Regions from separate parts of the Leptolyngbya sp. GGD genome, predicted to be linked through region 1. Evidence: predicted binding sites of a transcription regulator. Region 1 holds the regulator's gene; the other holds the start of a gene.
What was found. Region 1 encodes NtcA, which controls nitrogen genes in cyanobacteria. Its sites were predicted from a motif close to TTTGTANNNNNNNNTACAAA; they were not measured.
Positions count from the first base shown of each region.

Region 1 (8,256 bases):
TAATACCGTCGGGATCAAACTGTTCGCATTTGCGCGCCAGTGCCAGCGTTGATTCTTGGGCTGCTTCCCAACGACTGCCGCCCCCAATTTGATCATTGGTAGACATACTGCCACTTTTATCCAAAATCAAGGTGTAGTCTCGATTTTGCAAAGTTTCAAAATTGGGCACGGCACATCTCCTATCGTCTAATTGCTATCCAGCACTGGGCTTCGATCCCGTCATCCCCATAATTTCGTAGCCTGCATCGACGTAGATCACCTGACCCGTGATCCCGCTTGATAAGTCACTACAGAGAAATGCTGCGGTATTCCCGACTTCGATCTGCGTCACAGTTCGACGTAACGGCGCAACTTCTTCAACGTGGTGAATCATATCGAGAATGCCACCGACTGCCGAGGAAGCCAATGTCCGAATCGGACCTGCTGAAATCGCATTGACTCGAATATTGTTCTGCCCTAACTCATTTGCGAGGTAGCGCACGTTCATTTCCAATGCTGCCTTGGCAATTCCCATGACGTTATAGTTCGGGATGACTTTCACACCACCGAGGTAAGTCAGCGTCACGATACTACCGCCTTCGCTCATTAGAGGTTTTGCGGCTCCAGCTAGTTGCACCAGCGAGTAAGAACTGATATCCAACGCCAGCGAATAACCCGCGCGCGACGTTTTGGAGAAATCGCCGGATAAATCATCTTTGCTAGCAAATGCGAGACAGTGGATCAGAATATCCAACTTGCCCCATTTGTCTTTCACGGTATTGAATGCGCTCTCAATCTGTGCGTCATCTTGCACGTTCAAAGGCAAGAACAAACTGGGATTGAGCGGCTCGGTCAAGTCGGCAACTTTCTTTTCCGCTTTGCCGGTTGCATCCGGTAGATAGGTGATGCCAATATTTGCGCCTGCTTTGTGTAGCTGCTGAGCGATGCCCCATGCGATCGAGCGGTTGTTCGCGATTCCCGTTACAAGTGCGTTCTTTCCAGTCAGGTCTAGCATGGTCTTCTACCGTGTAAAGCATTTATGAGGATAGCAGAAAGGGATCCCTCTCGAACTGCTCTTCGCTGACGCGATCGTCCCAAGCTTGGCGGATCGAGAATCGAATTGCGTCATTTCTCAGTTCGGTTTTTCTGCCAGCGAATCCTCTCTGATTCTGGTTCGGAATCCTTCATGATTCCTTAATGCCTCGCCCTAGAATATTCGTGCTTTCACGGTATGATCTGTGGAAATTATTGGGTCTGCCCAGAAGATTCCAGTAGATCGACTCGAAATTGCGCCTTCTTCTTAGAGAATTTACTGAGTTTTCTGAAGATCAAAGCGAAATTGTAGTTTACGACACTAAAACAGATCATAGACTCAGTTTTAGTGGTCTAAAGTCATCGATTGCTTACATAGACTGTTAGACTTCCCAGCTTCACTCGATACGACAAGGAAAGAAATGGTAGTGACCAAGGATAAACCGCTTGCAGCGATGTTTCGTCAGATTGGAGGGGGAGCATATCCTCCTGTTGTAGAGACGTTTGAACGCGGTAAGACCATCTTCTTTCCGGGCGATCCGGCGGAGCGGGTCTACTTTCTCGTCAAGGGTGCGGTTAAACTCTCACGGGTGTACGAGGCAGGAGAAGAAATTACCGTCGCGCTGCTTCGAGAAAATAGTGTGTTCGGGGTGCTTTCTCTGATCACAGGACAACGTGCCGATCGCTTTTATCACGCAGTTGCCTTCACCCCTGTCGAATTGCTGTCTGTTCCGATCGAACAAGTTGAAAAAGCGCTCAAAGACAATCCCGAACTCTCGATGCTGATGCTGAAAGGCTTGTCGTCGAGAATCTTACAAACTGAAATGATGATCGAAACGCTGGCGCACCGAGATATGGGATCGCGTCTTGTTAGTTTCCTCCTGATTCTGTGTCGTGACTTTGGTGTGCCCTCACAAGAGGGGATCATGATTGATCTCAAACTGTCTCACCAAGCGATCGCTGAAGCAATCGGCTCGACTCGCGTCACAGTCACCCGCTTACTGGGCGATTTGCGTCAGGACAAAATGATCTCAATTCACAAGAAAAAAATAACCGTTCATAATCCGGTAACGCTTAGTCAACAATTTACCTAATTCGATTAGAATTCAGTCCTGAGTGACTCACGCGAATCATAGAGCGAGCAGTCATAATGAAAGGCAAAGTCTGAAAGTGCCCTTAGAGTGCAGTATGTCTAGGGGTTTGTGGGAGCGTCATGTCCGATGTCGGGCTAATTCTAATTTTGGTGGTGTTGGTGTTAGGAGGGGTGATCGCGACAGTCGGCGATCGCTTAGGAACGCGCGTGGGAAAAGCCCGCCTCAGCTTGTTCAATCTCCGTCCCAAACAAACAGCAGTTGTCGTGACGATTTTGACGGGCACGCTGATTTCTGCCTCTACGTTAGGCGTTTTACTGCTTGCCAGTCGCACCTTTCGAGAGATGGTGTTGAACTTCGGGCGAATTCAAGCCGATTTGCGGGCGACAAATCGTGACCTCGATAAAGTCACGGCTGATCTCAAAACCACAGATCAGCGAAAAGCTGAGGTTGAGAAAGATCTAGAGCAAGCGCGATCGGAACGTGCCCAAATTGAGGAATATCTCAAGCGCCTCAATGCCAATCTTCAAGTTTCAGTCGCTCGACAACGAGAAACCGATGCCCAACTTCGCAGGACAGAAGCGCAGCGAGATCTCACCCGCAATCAGCTAGAAACAGTTTCTCAGCAAGCACTTTCGCTCCGCAACGAAATCAATCAGCTGGAATCTGAGCAGCAGGCGTTAATTGAACAACGGGATCAGGTGAAAGCCCAAATTGCGGAACGAGATGCGCAAATTGCGGAACGAACTGCCCTGATTGAAAAGCGCGATCGCGAAATTAATGAGCGCGATCAAGTCATTGCTCAACGCGAAGCAGAATTGAAAACCCTGGAACAGCAGAGAGCTTTTCTCGTGGCAGCCGTTCAGCAGATTCAGCAAGATGTGGAACAGATTCGCCGAGGTGATCTGGCAATTTTTCGGACACAAGTGCTGTCTTCAGGCGTTGTGCGCGTCGTCGAACAAGGTGGAGCCAAAGCAGCGGTCGATCAATTACTGCAATTGGCAAATCAGACCGCGATCGAGTCGCTTCGCCTGGGGCAGAACAATCAGCAAATTGTGCAAATCCCGATTGCGGAAGTGCAAAACCTCATTCAGCAAATTCAAGATGGTAAAGATTATCTGGTGCGGGTGCAAGCCGGGGCAAATTATGTTCTCGGTGACGACCGAGGCGTTGTCGTGAATATGAGTGCGGTGCCGAATCAGGTTGTCTTTTTAGCAGGAGATACGATCGCGACTCAAACGCTGGAACCGTCTAAACTGTCCCCCCAGGATTTTCAGAAAACCTTACAAGACCTAATTGCAGCTTCTAATGCCCGTGCCCGTGTCGCAGGGGTGATGAATGACAGACTAGAGGTTGAGAAACTGTTGAGTCTGGGATCTTTTATCGATCAGCTTCGCCGCTATCCGAATTCGATTGAATTGCGGGCAGTTGCATCGGATGTGACTTACACAGCGGGACCGCTCAAAATAGAATTAGTAGCGGTGCAGGATGGGCAGGTTGTGCTGCGGGCATCGAATTAGCAATCTGTAGACAGAACAACGGCAAGAGGTGAGTATGGCGGAACAGCCCGTTATTCTGGGATTTGATCCAGGGCGACAAAAATGCGGAGTCGCAGTGATGGGAGTCGATCGCCGAATTTATTATCATCAAGTGATCTCGTCTGAAGAGACGATTTCGACGATCGCATCTCTGAGGAGTCAGTTTCCGATTTCGCTGTTGGTCATGGGTGATCAGACTTCTTCTAAAACCTGGCGACAGAAGTTAGAGACTGATCTTAGTGAGCCGATGCGAATTATCACCGTCGATGAGCGCAATAGTTCGCTAGAGGCGCGCGATCGCTATTGGCAAATGTATCCACCGAAAGGGCTAACGCGGCTGATTCCTGAAGGGATGAGAACGCCGCCGCGACCGATTGATGACATTGTGGCAATTTTGTTGATTGAGCGGTATTTGGGGCGGTTGGTGAGTGGAGGAGTAGGGGAGTAGGGAGTGGGGGAGTTCACAACTCCGCCCGAATCGTAAACGAATAATCCCCACCCGGTTCAAGCTGATAATCTTTCGCTTCCAAAAATCTCCCTAGCGGTTCCTTAATCAAGGCTCGTCCGAGCGAAGGCTGAATGTTCAGCAATCCGCGTCGAAAATGCCAGTGAAACTGCCACTCATATTCGTTTGCTCTGACCTCGCCTTCGATACTGCCCTGTTGCCAGGACTGGCGCAAAATGCGGACATGGGCAGTGGTTTCAGGGAGACGTTTGCTCATGATGCAGACTTCGACTCTACAGATTGATTGTTGTAAAGGCTCATGGCTTTTTCAACCCCTTGCTTGAGACTGAGTTCGACGGCGCTGACTGTGAGGTTTAAAACCTCGTCGATCGCACCTTTCTCATTCGGGGCAAAGGTTCCTAAGACATGAGATACCGCATCTTTCTCGTTCGATTTGGCGCTACCGATACCAATTCTTAGGCGAGGAAATTTCTGAGTTCCCAGATGAGCGATCGCGGATTTCATTCCATTTTGCCCACCAGCTGACCCGGATAACCGCAATCGTAGCCGACCGACTGGCAAATCCATGTCATCGTAAATGACCATCACCGCTTCGGGTGGAATTTTGTACCAATCGACGACCGCTCGAATCGCTTGACCGGAATTATTCATATAAGTCGTCGGTTTCAGCAAGCGAATCTTGCCGACCGGACTCATTCCTTCTCCAAACCAGCCTTGGAATTTTTTATGTTCGGACAGTCCAATCTGCCAGAGTTTTGCTAAGCGATCGATCGCCAGGAACCCGACATTATGACGAGTATTTTCGTATTTGCTGCCAGGGTTTCCTAGTCCAACGATCAGCTGCGGGGACGTTGCTTCAGAAGACATTAGGACTCTTTCTCGATCGGGGTGACAGCGACAGTCTCCTCAACCGTTTGAGGGTCTTCTGCCGGGGCGATTTTTGGTTTTTCTTCTAAAGTTGCTTCCATGGTCTGTGGAGCCGAGGCAGTCAGATTTTCTGCTTCGCGTTTGAATTCATTCTCAAATTCTTTAGAAGCGTCCTGGAAACTCCGGATCGCTTTACCCATACTGCGTCCAATTTCTGGCAGTTTTTTGGGACCAAAGACTAAGAGTGCCACGACGAGGATCAGTACCATTTCGGGTAAGCCGATGCCGAAGAAGTTCATATCGATCTCCTGATGTCAGTCAAGTAAAGGTGGAGTAGGGAGTGGGGATTCGATCTATTGTAGGGGTTCCCCTCAATCCCGCTCCTAAAAAAAAACCCGGAAAACTCCGGGAATGATTTTGCTAATTGCGTTTTTGGGTTTAGTTGCCCCAATCAACGTTAAAGCCATCGAGAAGCAATTCTTGGTTATAGATTTGCAGAATGATCAGCAGAAATACCAAGAAGAGTGCCATAAAGACTCCCATCAAAGGGGTGGTTCCCCATCCAGGTACAACTTTACCGTATTCAGAATTTAAAGGTTTTAGAATGTCTCCCAACCGAGTCCGCTGTGCCATGGCTCACCTTTATCGCTAAGTCTTGGAAAATGTTTAAACTCAATATATCAGCTTTGGGCGACGGCTTTCACAAGGGCTTCAAACAGAAGAATTGCAACTTTGCGCCGGGTGTAGGCGCGAGCCAATTTAATCTTGATGCCGCGCGGTCGTTCGTCGCTGCTGAGACTATAGCGATCGAGTGCGGTCTGGTAGATCTGGCGAATTTCGAGAATTCGGGGGTTTTGAGTTTTGCGGCGAACTTCGATTTGCGTAAACATCCACTGCCACAAGGCTTTACGGCAGAGCGATGAGCCGCCCGTGCGACGCTTTTTCAAGCTTGTGCCCGACTCTTCTCGCACTGGGGCAACACCGATCGCTTTTTGAAATCGCCTCAACGATAAATGTCTTGTGGTCGATTTGTCTGAATTTCTACCCTTACGAACCCGAACTTCAGGCTTGCCGAAATTTAGACTCAATCGTGCAAAATTTGGGCTGCTACTGTCTGAAATCGTCTAGAGAGCCAGAAAACGGCAAATCATTGCCGCACTTCTTTCGTGACCGTTCCCTTCGGTATCAAACCGATCATAAGGATGGACTACGATCGTTTTGCCATCCTTCAGTGCGATCGCAATCCGTCCCATCGGACCAAATTTTCCACCCCGTTTTTTCTGCACCGTCACCTCTGCAATTTGGTCTAGCGGATACTCAGTCGTCCGGGTTCTAATCCAATTCCGTCGTTTCAACGTTAATCGCTGAGTGTATCGGCTGATCTCCAGCGTCACTCGTTCTGCCCAAATCCCAAAGACTGCTGCCCCTGCCAAACAAAGCGTGAAACAAAAAAACGCGTACGATCGCTGATCTCTTTGGAATTTTATGCGCGATCGCTGAGCCTTCAGAAACTGCTGGATCTCCTCTTGCTGTGAGCGTTTGGGATAAACTTCTGCTTGTTCAATGATTCCTGTTGTCGTGACCAGTTGAATCTGATAACGCAGTGAACCCCTTCTTTCAGAACCGACCGTTTTTAGAGTCACATCTTTGATCTCTTCCAGTTGCCAACTCCGTTGACGTTTACTAATCCAATTGTGCTGAGTGATCGTACAGTGTCCCTGAGTTGGAAGTGCTAGGTTGCGATTGCACTCAAACGTTTCCCAGGTTAATGCGAGAAGTGCAAACAGAACCACGATCGCACAGATGTTAAACACACTCACAAATGTCCACTTAAACCAGGGACAGAATTGCAGCGCTAGTTTATTTTCGCTTTTATAAATGACTTTCATGGGGGCAATGAAAAGCTTGCACAAGAGAAATCGCAAAGCTTCAAAGCTTAAAGTACCCAGGATTGCCTTTTCGGTGAAATGCCTAAATCTCACGGGATACTCGCAACTGTCGCTTAATCCCCAAGCTGCGATCGTAGCGCTTGGATTGACGCTCACCTGCGAGCCATCCCCAGAATAAGGGCGAAGCATCACAGGTGATATTCATCTTTTCCGGGAACGCCTATGCTATTGAGCAGAAGTCCAATGTAGAGCGTTTTAGGATGAAACCAACGCAGTGTTAGCTGGATCGGGCGGAACACAGACAGTTGCTGCCTTAGAAGCATAAAATAGTAGGAGTAGCAGCAAGGAGTATAGCCATGAGCATTATTGTCCCTGACGAAATTTTAGCCGCAACTCGCATGACTGAGACTGAAATGCGTCAGGAAATCGCTATTATGCTCTTTCAGCGGGAAAAGCTTACTCTTGCTCAAGCCAGTCGTTTTGCGGGAATGCACCGTGTATCCTTTCAACACCTACTCGCTAGCCGTCATATCCCAGTACATTACGGAGTAGAAGATTGTGAGCAGGATATTCAGAACCTGCGGGAGATGGGCAGATTGTGATTATCGTCAGTGATACATCACCCATCAACAATCTTGCTGCAATCAATCACCTTCATCTTCATTAATCAACTGTATGGAACGGTTTTTATTCCCGAAGCCGTTTATCGAGAATTAATTGACCCCAATTTTCCTGTTGCAGGTGCGACTGAAGTACAAACCTTTGGCTGGCTCCAAACTCGTGCTGTTAGCGATCGCACCCTTGTTGAAGCACTGAGCAACGAACTTGATATTGGAGAAGCCGAGGCGATCGCTCTAGCAGTTGAGATTCAAGCCGATCAAGTTTTAATTGATGAACGCCGCCGAGGTCGGTTAGTTGCAAACAGGCTGAATCTTCGCTACACAGGCATCTTGGGAATCTTAGTCGAAGCGAAAAGTAAAGGCTTGATCACTGAGGTGAGACCGCTGTTGGATGCGTTGATTAATGAAGCTGGATTTTGGGTTGCAGAACCTTTGTATAACAGCGTTTTACGACTTGTTAACGAGATTGATTTAGCTTGAGCTTTCGAAGAACAGGAAAGTTTTGTGCATGTCCCACAGACGGGATAGAGCCAGCTAACGTTTCGCTTGAGCGGTTGCAAACAGCCTATGTCATGCACTAGAACCTTGCGGCAATCCGCTCCAAGCGAAACGTTATATCGATGGTAAATACTGCTGAAGTCCACTTATCACTTGCTCCCGATCATCGGAGTTCAACATACGAAGAACAAGCTTTTCATAGCCATTACGACCAAGTTCAAAAATCGAGCAAACATTTTGCACAAGCCCCTTGTTGTTGTAATACCTCAGTATTTC
Region 1 covers NZ_JAPQKE010000001.1:652,471-660,726, reverse strand. The annotation lists gene OU814_RS03150 (vWA domain-containing protein) at 1-169, opposite strand, end outside; gene fabI (enoyl-ACP reductase FabI) at 194-994, opposite strand; gene ntcA (global nitrogen regulator NtcA) at 1,434-2,105, shown strand; gene OU814_RS03135 (DUF3084 domain-containing protein) at 2,225-3,622, shown strand; gene OU814_RS03130 (resolvase) at 3,657-4,088, shown strand; gene OU814_RS03125 (DUF3146 family protein) at 4,102-4,362, opposite strand; gene pth (aminoacyl-tRNA hydrolase) at 4,359-4,973, opposite strand; gene OU814_RS03115 (TatA/E family twin arginine-targeting protein translocase) at 4,973-5,272, opposite strand; gene psbH (photosystem II reaction center phosphoprotein PsbH) at 5,412-5,606, opposite strand; gene OU814_RS03105 (transposase) at 5,654-5,980, opposite strand; gene OU814_RS03100 (hypothetical protein) at 6,098-7,051, opposite strand; gene OU814_RS03095 (UPF0175 family protein) at 7,219-7,464, shown strand; gene OU814_RS03090 (DUF3368 domain-containing protein) at 7,498-7,962, shown strand; gene OU814_RS03085 (DUF4435 domain-containing protein) at 8,095-8,256, opposite strand, start outside.

Region 2 (8,256 bases), on a different contig from region 1:
GTTCTCGATCGCGTTTGGGGAGGATAGAACGTTCGCTCGGTTAGCAGCATCTGGAGCGTTGAACTGAGCCGAATCGCAGCGAATTGAGAAGATTTGGCTCAAATAATCCTCAGTTCTGATTAGGGTACTCTGGTGAACTGATTAGTATTCGCCGCCTGCTGCAATGCCACTGCCGTAGACTTCAGCGTTCTGAATGTTGATGCCTGTCAGGATTGCGCCGAATGTTTCTGCATTGTAGAGACGCGCGCTTGACAAGTTGGCATTGGTTAAATTTGCACGATCGAGCGATGCATTCGTCAGGTTAATCCCGCTCAGATTTGTATCTTTGAGAATCGCACCTGTGAGATCTGCGCCTTCGAGATTTGCACCTGTGAGATTTGCGCCTGTGAGGTCTGCATCTCGGAGATCAGCGCCTAAGGCATGCAGTTCTTTTAAATCTGCACCTGTCAGATCACACCCGGAACATGCACCCGTTTGAATCAGTCGTTGGACATGTTGTGGATTTTCTGCTCGGATTGGAGCCGCGATCGACAGAGCAGTCGCACAAGCTAAAGCGATGCCAACTTTTGCAAACATAGCCATATCCTCCCAGAATCCGTAAGAGCAGGTTTATAAATTGAGTTCGTGCAGAGTTATATCAATAACTTCAAGACTATGAAATCGGATTCCAGAACGTCTCCCTCGATCGATAGGAATCTTGTCTCATTGAAGTTCGCCTAAAGTGCAATGCAGCGAATTTGCACTGGCTGGATTGAAGTTCTTGAACTGCCTAAGAAGCTCTATCTGCCTTAATTCTGCCAAATTTTCCTGTCCTTCGGGGAATTTCTCAACTTATCCTCACATTCGGACAATTTAGTTCACTTGTTTTTCTCGAAGGCAAGTGGATGGATTGAGAATTGCCATGCTTGTAACACTAAACAGATATTAAGTTTGGTAAAATCAACTTTAAGTAATGTAAAAGTTAGAGGCGAAGACATCTCATGACCGGGTTTATCCGTGGGTTCTTTTCAAAACAAACATCGAATGAAGCTGAAGCATCCGCACCTGTAGAGCGCCCGAAGCGAGAGAAGGCTGTTCGTCCTGAGAAAGAAGGCGGTGCTTTCTTTTTAGATTCCAATGAAGCGCAAACGTTTGGCAACTTGGAATACATGAAGACCTCGAAGAAAATCAGACGGACTTTCCCAAAAACTGTGGACAGCCCAGAAGAGAAAGAGTTTATTCAAGAGCTTTCGGCAATGGATCGCATCGTCAATGGCAAGCCTGAAACGAATGCGGCTCCGATCGTTGAAAGCAGTCCTGCCGAGAGCAAGACCGCTGAGAGTACTTCTCGGCGCACGGCTGGATCAGACATGGACATGTTCCTCAAGATGGCGAAGGACATTAAAAAGTAGAATAGGGCGCTTTTCCTGATAGATTGAGCGTTGTAAATGCCCAGGAGTCAGGAATATGCAACCTAAAATTATTGTTCTTGATGATGATCCAACTGGATCTCAGACGGTGCATAGTTGTTTGCTTCTGATGCAGTGGGATGTAGAAACCCTACGGTTCGGTTTGCAAGACGATGCACCGATTTTTTTTGTTTTGACGAACACGCGATCGCTAACTCCTGAAGCCGCTCAATCGATTACGCAGGAAGTCTGTCGCAATTTAAAGACAGCGATCGCTCAAACCGGAATTGAGGATTTCCTAGTCGTGAGTCGATCAGATTCGACGTTGCGAGGACATTATCCGATTGAAACTGATGCGATCGCAGAGGAACTTGGTCCATTTGATGCTCATTTCTTAGTTCCAGCCTTTTTTGAAGGGGGGAGAACGACTCGCGATAGTATTCATTATTTGAAAGTGAATGGAGTGGATACACCTGTTCATGAAACTGAATTTGCGAAGGATTCCGTTTTTGGATACAAGCATAGCTATTTGCCTGATTACGTTGAAGAGAAGACCCACGGGCGAATTCGAGCCGATCAAGTTGAGCGATTTTTGCTCGCGGATATTCGATCGGGAATTCAAGCGCGATTAGATAAGTTACAAAATAATCAATGCTGCGTTGTAGACTCTGAAACGCAATGGGATATGGATCAGTTTGCGTCAGATGTATTGGCTGTGGCATCTGAAGGGAAACGATTTTTATTTCGGAGTGCAGCGAGTTTGTTAACGTCGCTCGCGAATTTGGGAGCGCAACCGATCGCACAGGCAGAAATGGCGAAGTATGTGCGGGAAGGAAAGCCAGGTGCGGTAATTGTTGGGTCGCATGTGAAGAAAACGACTGAGCAATTGCAGAAATTGTTGGAAGCTCCGGGGACAGTTGGGGTTGAGATTCAAGTTGAGCAGTTAGTCGGATCAAATGATGCTCACGATGCTTTGCTCAATGATGCAGTTGAGAAAATTAATGAGATTCACAATGCTGGAAACACGCCTGTAGTTTACACGAGTCGGACAGAGTTGACGTTTGACGATGCCCAAACTCGGTTGAATTTTGGGGAATCGGTTTCTGGATTGTTGATGGATATTTTGCAGCATTTGCCTGCAGATATTGGATTTTTGATTAGTAAAGGTGGCATTACTTCAAATGACACCTTGAGTAAGGGATTAGCCTTGAGAACTGCGAGACTTTTGGGACAGGTTTTAGCAGGCGTTTCGATGGTCAGAACTGATTCAGATCATCCTCAGTTTCCGAATTTGCCAGTCGTGCTGTTTCCGGGAAATGTGGGAGATGAAACAGCATTGGCGACGGTTTATCGGCGGTTGAGTGGGAAGTAGGGGCTAGTGAAGTGGGGAGTAGGGAGTTTTCATTCCTTGTTCCCCACTTCTTGGTAAATTAATCCGAAATGACACTTTTATTTTTGGTAGTTTAGACTATAATTAACTAAACTCTCTAACCGACGATCGCGCATGTTTACGACTGCTGCTCCTGTTAAAACTGCTCTGCCCCGCGACTTATTTAGCGCGATCGCAGATCTCAAACGTGAATTGAATGCGGTAATTTTGGCGCATTACTATCAAGATCCAGATATTCAGGATATCGCTGATTATCTCGGCGATTCGCTAGGTTTATCGCAGCAAGCTGCTCAGACTGATGCGGATGTGATCGTATTTGCAGGCGTTCACTTCATGGCAGAAACCGCGAAAATTCTCAATCCAGATAAGCTCGTTTTGCTGCCCGATTTGAATGCAGGATGTTCCTTAGCAGATAGCTGTCCGCCCGATGAGTTTGCTAAATTTAAGGCGAAATATCCTGATCATTTGGTAATTTCCTACATAAATTGCACCGCAGACATCAAAGCAATGAGTGACATCATCTGCACCAGTGCCAACGCGGTCAAGATTGTGAATCAGATTCCCGCTGATCAGCCGATTATTTTCGCACCCGATCGTAATCTTGGAAAATACGTGATCGAGCAAACGGGGCGGGACATGGTGCTCTGGCAAGGAAGCTGTATGGTACATGAAACGTTTTCTGAAAAGAAAATGGTGCAGTTAAAAATTCAGCACACTGATGCAGAAGTGATTGCACATCCAGAATGTGAGGAAGTGGTGCTGCGTCACGCTGACTACATCGGCTCGACCACAGCCTTGCTGAACTATTGTCAAAAGAGCGATCGACAATCTTTCATCGTGGTAACTGAACCCGGCATTATCCACCAAATGCAGAAAGCTGCACCCGATAAGCAATTTATTCCGGCTCCTCCCTTGAATCAATGCGCGTGTAATGAATGCCCCCACATGCGATTGAATACTTTGGAAAAATTGTATTTGGCAATGAAAAATAAAACGCCAGAGATCACCCTGCCCGAATCGACTCGGATTGCAGCATTGCGTCCAATTCAGAAAATGCTGGCGATGAGCGTATAATATTCAGCGATTTGTTGCTCGATTTCGGATTGCAAACAATCAAAAATTGGGCAACAAATCCATCGGTACAGTAGTCAATGCCGATGAATATTCATACCCGGAAATCGCTCCTATGAAGCTGGCTCCTCTGGTTTGTGCAACACTGGCATTGTCGATCGCGTCTGAAAGCCTTTTTGCTCCCGTCCGCGCCCAAACACCGCTATTTCCGCCGCCGCTCACCCCGCTGCCGCGCGCGACACCGCTCCCTATTCCACCTCGCACGACACCGCTGCCTATCACGCCTCGACCCACAACACCCGCTCCCACCAATGGAGGCATCTGTCCAGCGCAATTGGGAGGAACGCTCGATCGTATTGTCAATCAGCTTCCAGCCAGTTGGAGCGTTTTAGTTCAAACTCAAGCTCCACGAGGCACACGGCAAAATCTTTATTCTCGCAATCCTTTCACTCAGCTTGTTCCCGCTTCTAATAACAAGCTGTTCACAACCGCTGCTGCTCTGACTCGGCTGGGTGCGCAGTACCAGCTCCGGACTCCCGTTTTCGGCAATAGCAATACTTCAGAGCTTGCAACCTTGCGAGTCATCGGTCAAGGAGATCCAAGTTTCAGTTCGGCACAGTTAAACTCGCTGACGCAGCAACTTCGCCAAAAAGGGATTCGACAAGTTGGGTTACTGATTGGAGATGACACGGTTTTTAGAGGGGCTGATTTTAATCCTTACTGGGATCAAGAAGATCGAGGACAAGGTTATGCACCGCCTGTCAACAGTTTGATGTTGAATCAGAATAATATTTACACTGGCGCAGTCCCCAATCCTGGCAATTACTTTGTCGGTGAGTTTCGGAACCGATTAGCCAATGCCGGGATTCAGGTCAAAGGTTCAACGCTGGTGAAACGGACTCCTGCACCTCCTGGAGAAGTAGAACTCGCATCGGTCATTTCCCCCCCGCTCTCACGCCTGATTTTTGAAACCAATCAGGAAAGCGATAATGCGTATGCAGAAGCGATTTTAAAAACGTTGGGACGGTTGCAAGACCCCAATGGATCGGACTCGACCGCGAGTGGAGTCACTGCTGTTAGATCGATCCTGTCTGAGTTGGGAGTCAATCCGAATCGCTATAGTATGGTCGATGGTTCAGGACTTGCCGATCGTAATCGCGCCAGTGCAGAGGCATTTGTGCAAACGTTGCAAGCGATGGCTGAAGGAGCGAATGCAGATGTATTTCGGCGATCGCTCGCTGTTGCAGGCGTGAGCGGAACCTTAAGTAGTCGATTCCGAAATACCCCCGCTCGCGGCATTGTTTTTGCCAAAACTGGAACAATCTCTGGTGTGGTGTCACTCTCAGGTTACGTTACGCCTCCAGGCTATTCTCCCGTTGTATTTAGTGTGATTGTGAATTCTGGCTATTCTGCTTCGACAGTTCGCGCTTCGGTTGACAGTCTAGTAGTGGCTTTAACGCGATTGCGGAATTGTTAACGACAGTTCCAGCAAGTTTCGAGCCATGCGATTTGGGTCTGACGGGGCGTTGTGATGTGTTTTGCAACGCTCCATAGTTGCACGAGCGCGATTGGAGTCTCGACTTTGACAATCAAAGGTTCATAAGCATTACAGGTACAGGCGATCCCCAATTCGCAAAGCCGGTGATAAATTTGCCAGCGATGACCGCCTTTAATCTCAATAGGATTTAAATTCATAATTTTGCGTAAAAAAATCTTTCTCAGTAAGACTCGAAGACTGGAGTTCCGAATTTGCACAGTTTTGTAAGGATACAGCCTCCGGGGGATCAGGTTCGGATTGCTCTTGAGCATTCATCTGCTTTACCCAATTAATAATGGTGTTGTGGCTAACTCCTGTTGTTCTCTCGATCGCTCTAAATCCGATGCCATCGCGATACATTTTCAGACAAATTTGCTTGGCATCGTCGGAATATCCTTTGGTCGATCGCGCTGCGATAAATTGACGACCACAACTTTTACAGCGGTAGTTCTGTTTCCCTCGGCAGTGCCCGTTTTTATTAATCTGGGTTGAGCCACAGCTAGGGCATTTCATGACTTACTTGTGCAGCAGCATTCTAGGAGAAAGTTGATATGAATGAAACGAAAAATTTCTAGATAAAATCTTTTCTCAATTGCGATTTGAAATGAATAAAAACATACAGAATTTCACTTGATTTCTCATAGAAAATGCGCCAATTATGTAGAAGAAAGTGGTTGTACAGATATCATTCCAGCGTTTCTGAACTGTCTTGTTTTTACAGCTAAGCTCTCTAGATCATTAGGAGAATAAAATGTCCAGCACGCAAGTTTTGATACGTCAATTTGGTCAAATCGCTGAAAACCCAGTTTTACTCGATCACACAACAACCGAGCCAGTTTGCGAAGGTTTGAATGCTTTGCTCGCAAGTTTTCAAGCACTGTATTTGCAGTATCAAAAGCATCATTTTGTTGTCGAAGGTGCAGAGTTTTACTCGCTTCATGAGTTTTTTGAAACAAGCTATGAGGCTGTGCAAGACCATGCTCATGAAATTGGGGAGCGCCTCGAAGGCTTGGGCGGCGTTCCAGTCGCAAGCTTCTCAAAGTTGGCTGAGTTATGCTGTTTTGCACCAGAACCGGATGGAGCCTACAGTTGTCGATCGATGTTGGAGCACGATCTAGTCGCAGAACAGGCAATTATTGACCTACTGCGTCGTCAGGCTGCTCAAGCAGAAAGCCTCGGCGATCGCGCAACGCGCTTTTTGCTAGAAAAGATTTTGTTGGCAACAGAAGATCGAGCATTCCATGTTGCTCACTTCCTAGCACCGGATAGCTTGAAGCGATAGATTTCTGGGTGGTCTAAGCCTCCTTAGAGTAAAAGTTTTTCTCAAAATAAACGCAAGAACCCCACAGCCTCTTCCCCAAAAGAAGGGGCTTTTTATCTGAATTGAGCAGTTTATTGAAACCTCTTCTCAATAAAGAAGATAAGCCAATCAATAATATGTGTCAAGAGTTGGTCACAAAAAAGCTGCTAGTCAGCGCAGCAACAGCCAACTAGCAGCTCATTTTTATGAATTGAATTATTGCGGTGCAACTTTATCTTTGAAGCCTTTACCTGCGGCAAACACAGGAACGCGAGTTGCAGGAATTTGGATCGCAGCACCTGTTGCAGGGTTACGACCTTCACGGGCTTGACGTTCCCGCGCTTCAAAACTGCCAAATCCGACGATTGTTACTTTGTCGCCGCTTGCCACGGTTTCAAGGATGGTATCGACCATTGCGCTGAGAATTGCATCAGCTTCTTTCTTGGTGACACTCGCCTTTTGAGCGATCGCATCAACTAATTCACCTTTGTTCATTTACGTGTCCTCACAATGATTCCTACATTGGTTCGCTGCATTGTAGTGCAAGATTTTCAAAAGTTCAATCGTACTATGCAAATTTGCGTCACAATAAGACACCGTAAGGGTTTGAGGGATATCCGTATATGATCGTACCAGCGACATGCTCTCCAGGAATTGCAGCAGGCATGGCTGCATTGCAGATGTTTTACAACGCCGGGACGGGGCTTTGGGACTCGGCAAATTGGTGGAATGCGGCGAATGCACTCGAAGCCACGATCGAGTATTCAAGATTAACGGATTCACTCACCTATCGAGGCAACATTTTCAATACGTTTTATCAAAAGCCGCGCTACGCAAATTTTATTAATCCCTGGTTTCGAGATGATGATGGTTGGTGGGCGATTGCTTGGATCAGAGCCTATGATCTCACAGGTGAAAAGCGGTATTTAGATCAAGCTAAGTTGATCTTTTGGGATATGACGAAAGGTTGGGATAACGTCTGTGGGGGCGGGCTTTACTGGCATAAGCGCGAATTGAACTACAAGAATGCAATCACAAATGGATTATTGCTATCGGTTGCAGCAAAATTGAATCTCCGTGAACCGGAAGACAAACGATATTTAGAATGGTCGCAAAAGATTTGGAAATGGTATCAGCAAAGCGGAATGATCAATGCTGAGAATCTGGTGAATGATGGTTTAGATTACGAGACTTGTCGAAATAATGGCAAAACGACTTGGACTTACAATCAGGGAGTTTTGATTGGGGGACTCGTCGATTTATATCGGGGGACAAATGACCCTGAATTGTTGCAACAGGCAGAAGCGATCGCCGATGCGTCGATCGTCAAACTTGCCCGAAACGGAATTTTACGCGAACCCTGCGAAGATAACAATGATTGTGGCAATGATGGACCGCAATTTAAGGGCATCTTCATGCGGAATCTAGCAGAGTTGTATCGAGTCAGCCCAAAACTGAGCTATCGAGAATTTATTACTCGAAATGCAGAGTCGATTTGGGCAAATCGCAATCAGAACGATCAATTTGGACTCGATTGGGCAGGAAATGTTGATCAAGCCGATGCGAAACG
Region 2 covers NZ_JAPQKE010000004.1:253,665-261,920, forward strand. The annotation lists gene OU814_RS20365 (glycosyltransferase family 9 protein) at 1-27, shown strand, start outside; gene OU814_RS20370 (pentapeptide repeat-containing protein) at 142-576, opposite strand; gene OU814_RS20375 (hypothetical protein) at 981-1,391, shown strand; gene OU814_RS20380 (four-carbon acid sugar kinase family protein) at 1,447-2,760, shown strand; gene nadA (quinolinate synthase NadA) at 2,893-3,852, shown strand; gene dacB (D-alanyl-D-alanine carboxypeptidase/D-alanyl-D-alanine endopeptidase) at 3,965-5,326, shown strand; gene OU814_RS20395 (Asr1405/Asl0597 family protein) at 5,323-5,544, opposite strand; gene OU814_RS20400 (IS1 family transposase) at 5,525-5,899, opposite strand; gene OU814_RS20405 (Dps family protein) at 6,138-6,668, shown strand; gene OU814_RS20410 (HU family DNA-binding protein) at 6,903-7,181, opposite strand; gene OU814_RS20415 (glycoside hydrolase family 76 protein) at 7,310-8,256, shown strand, end outside.
Region 2: nadA (quinolinate synthase NadA) is a predicted target of NtcA. The motif match lies at 2,844-2,863, and genes of this name have one in related genera.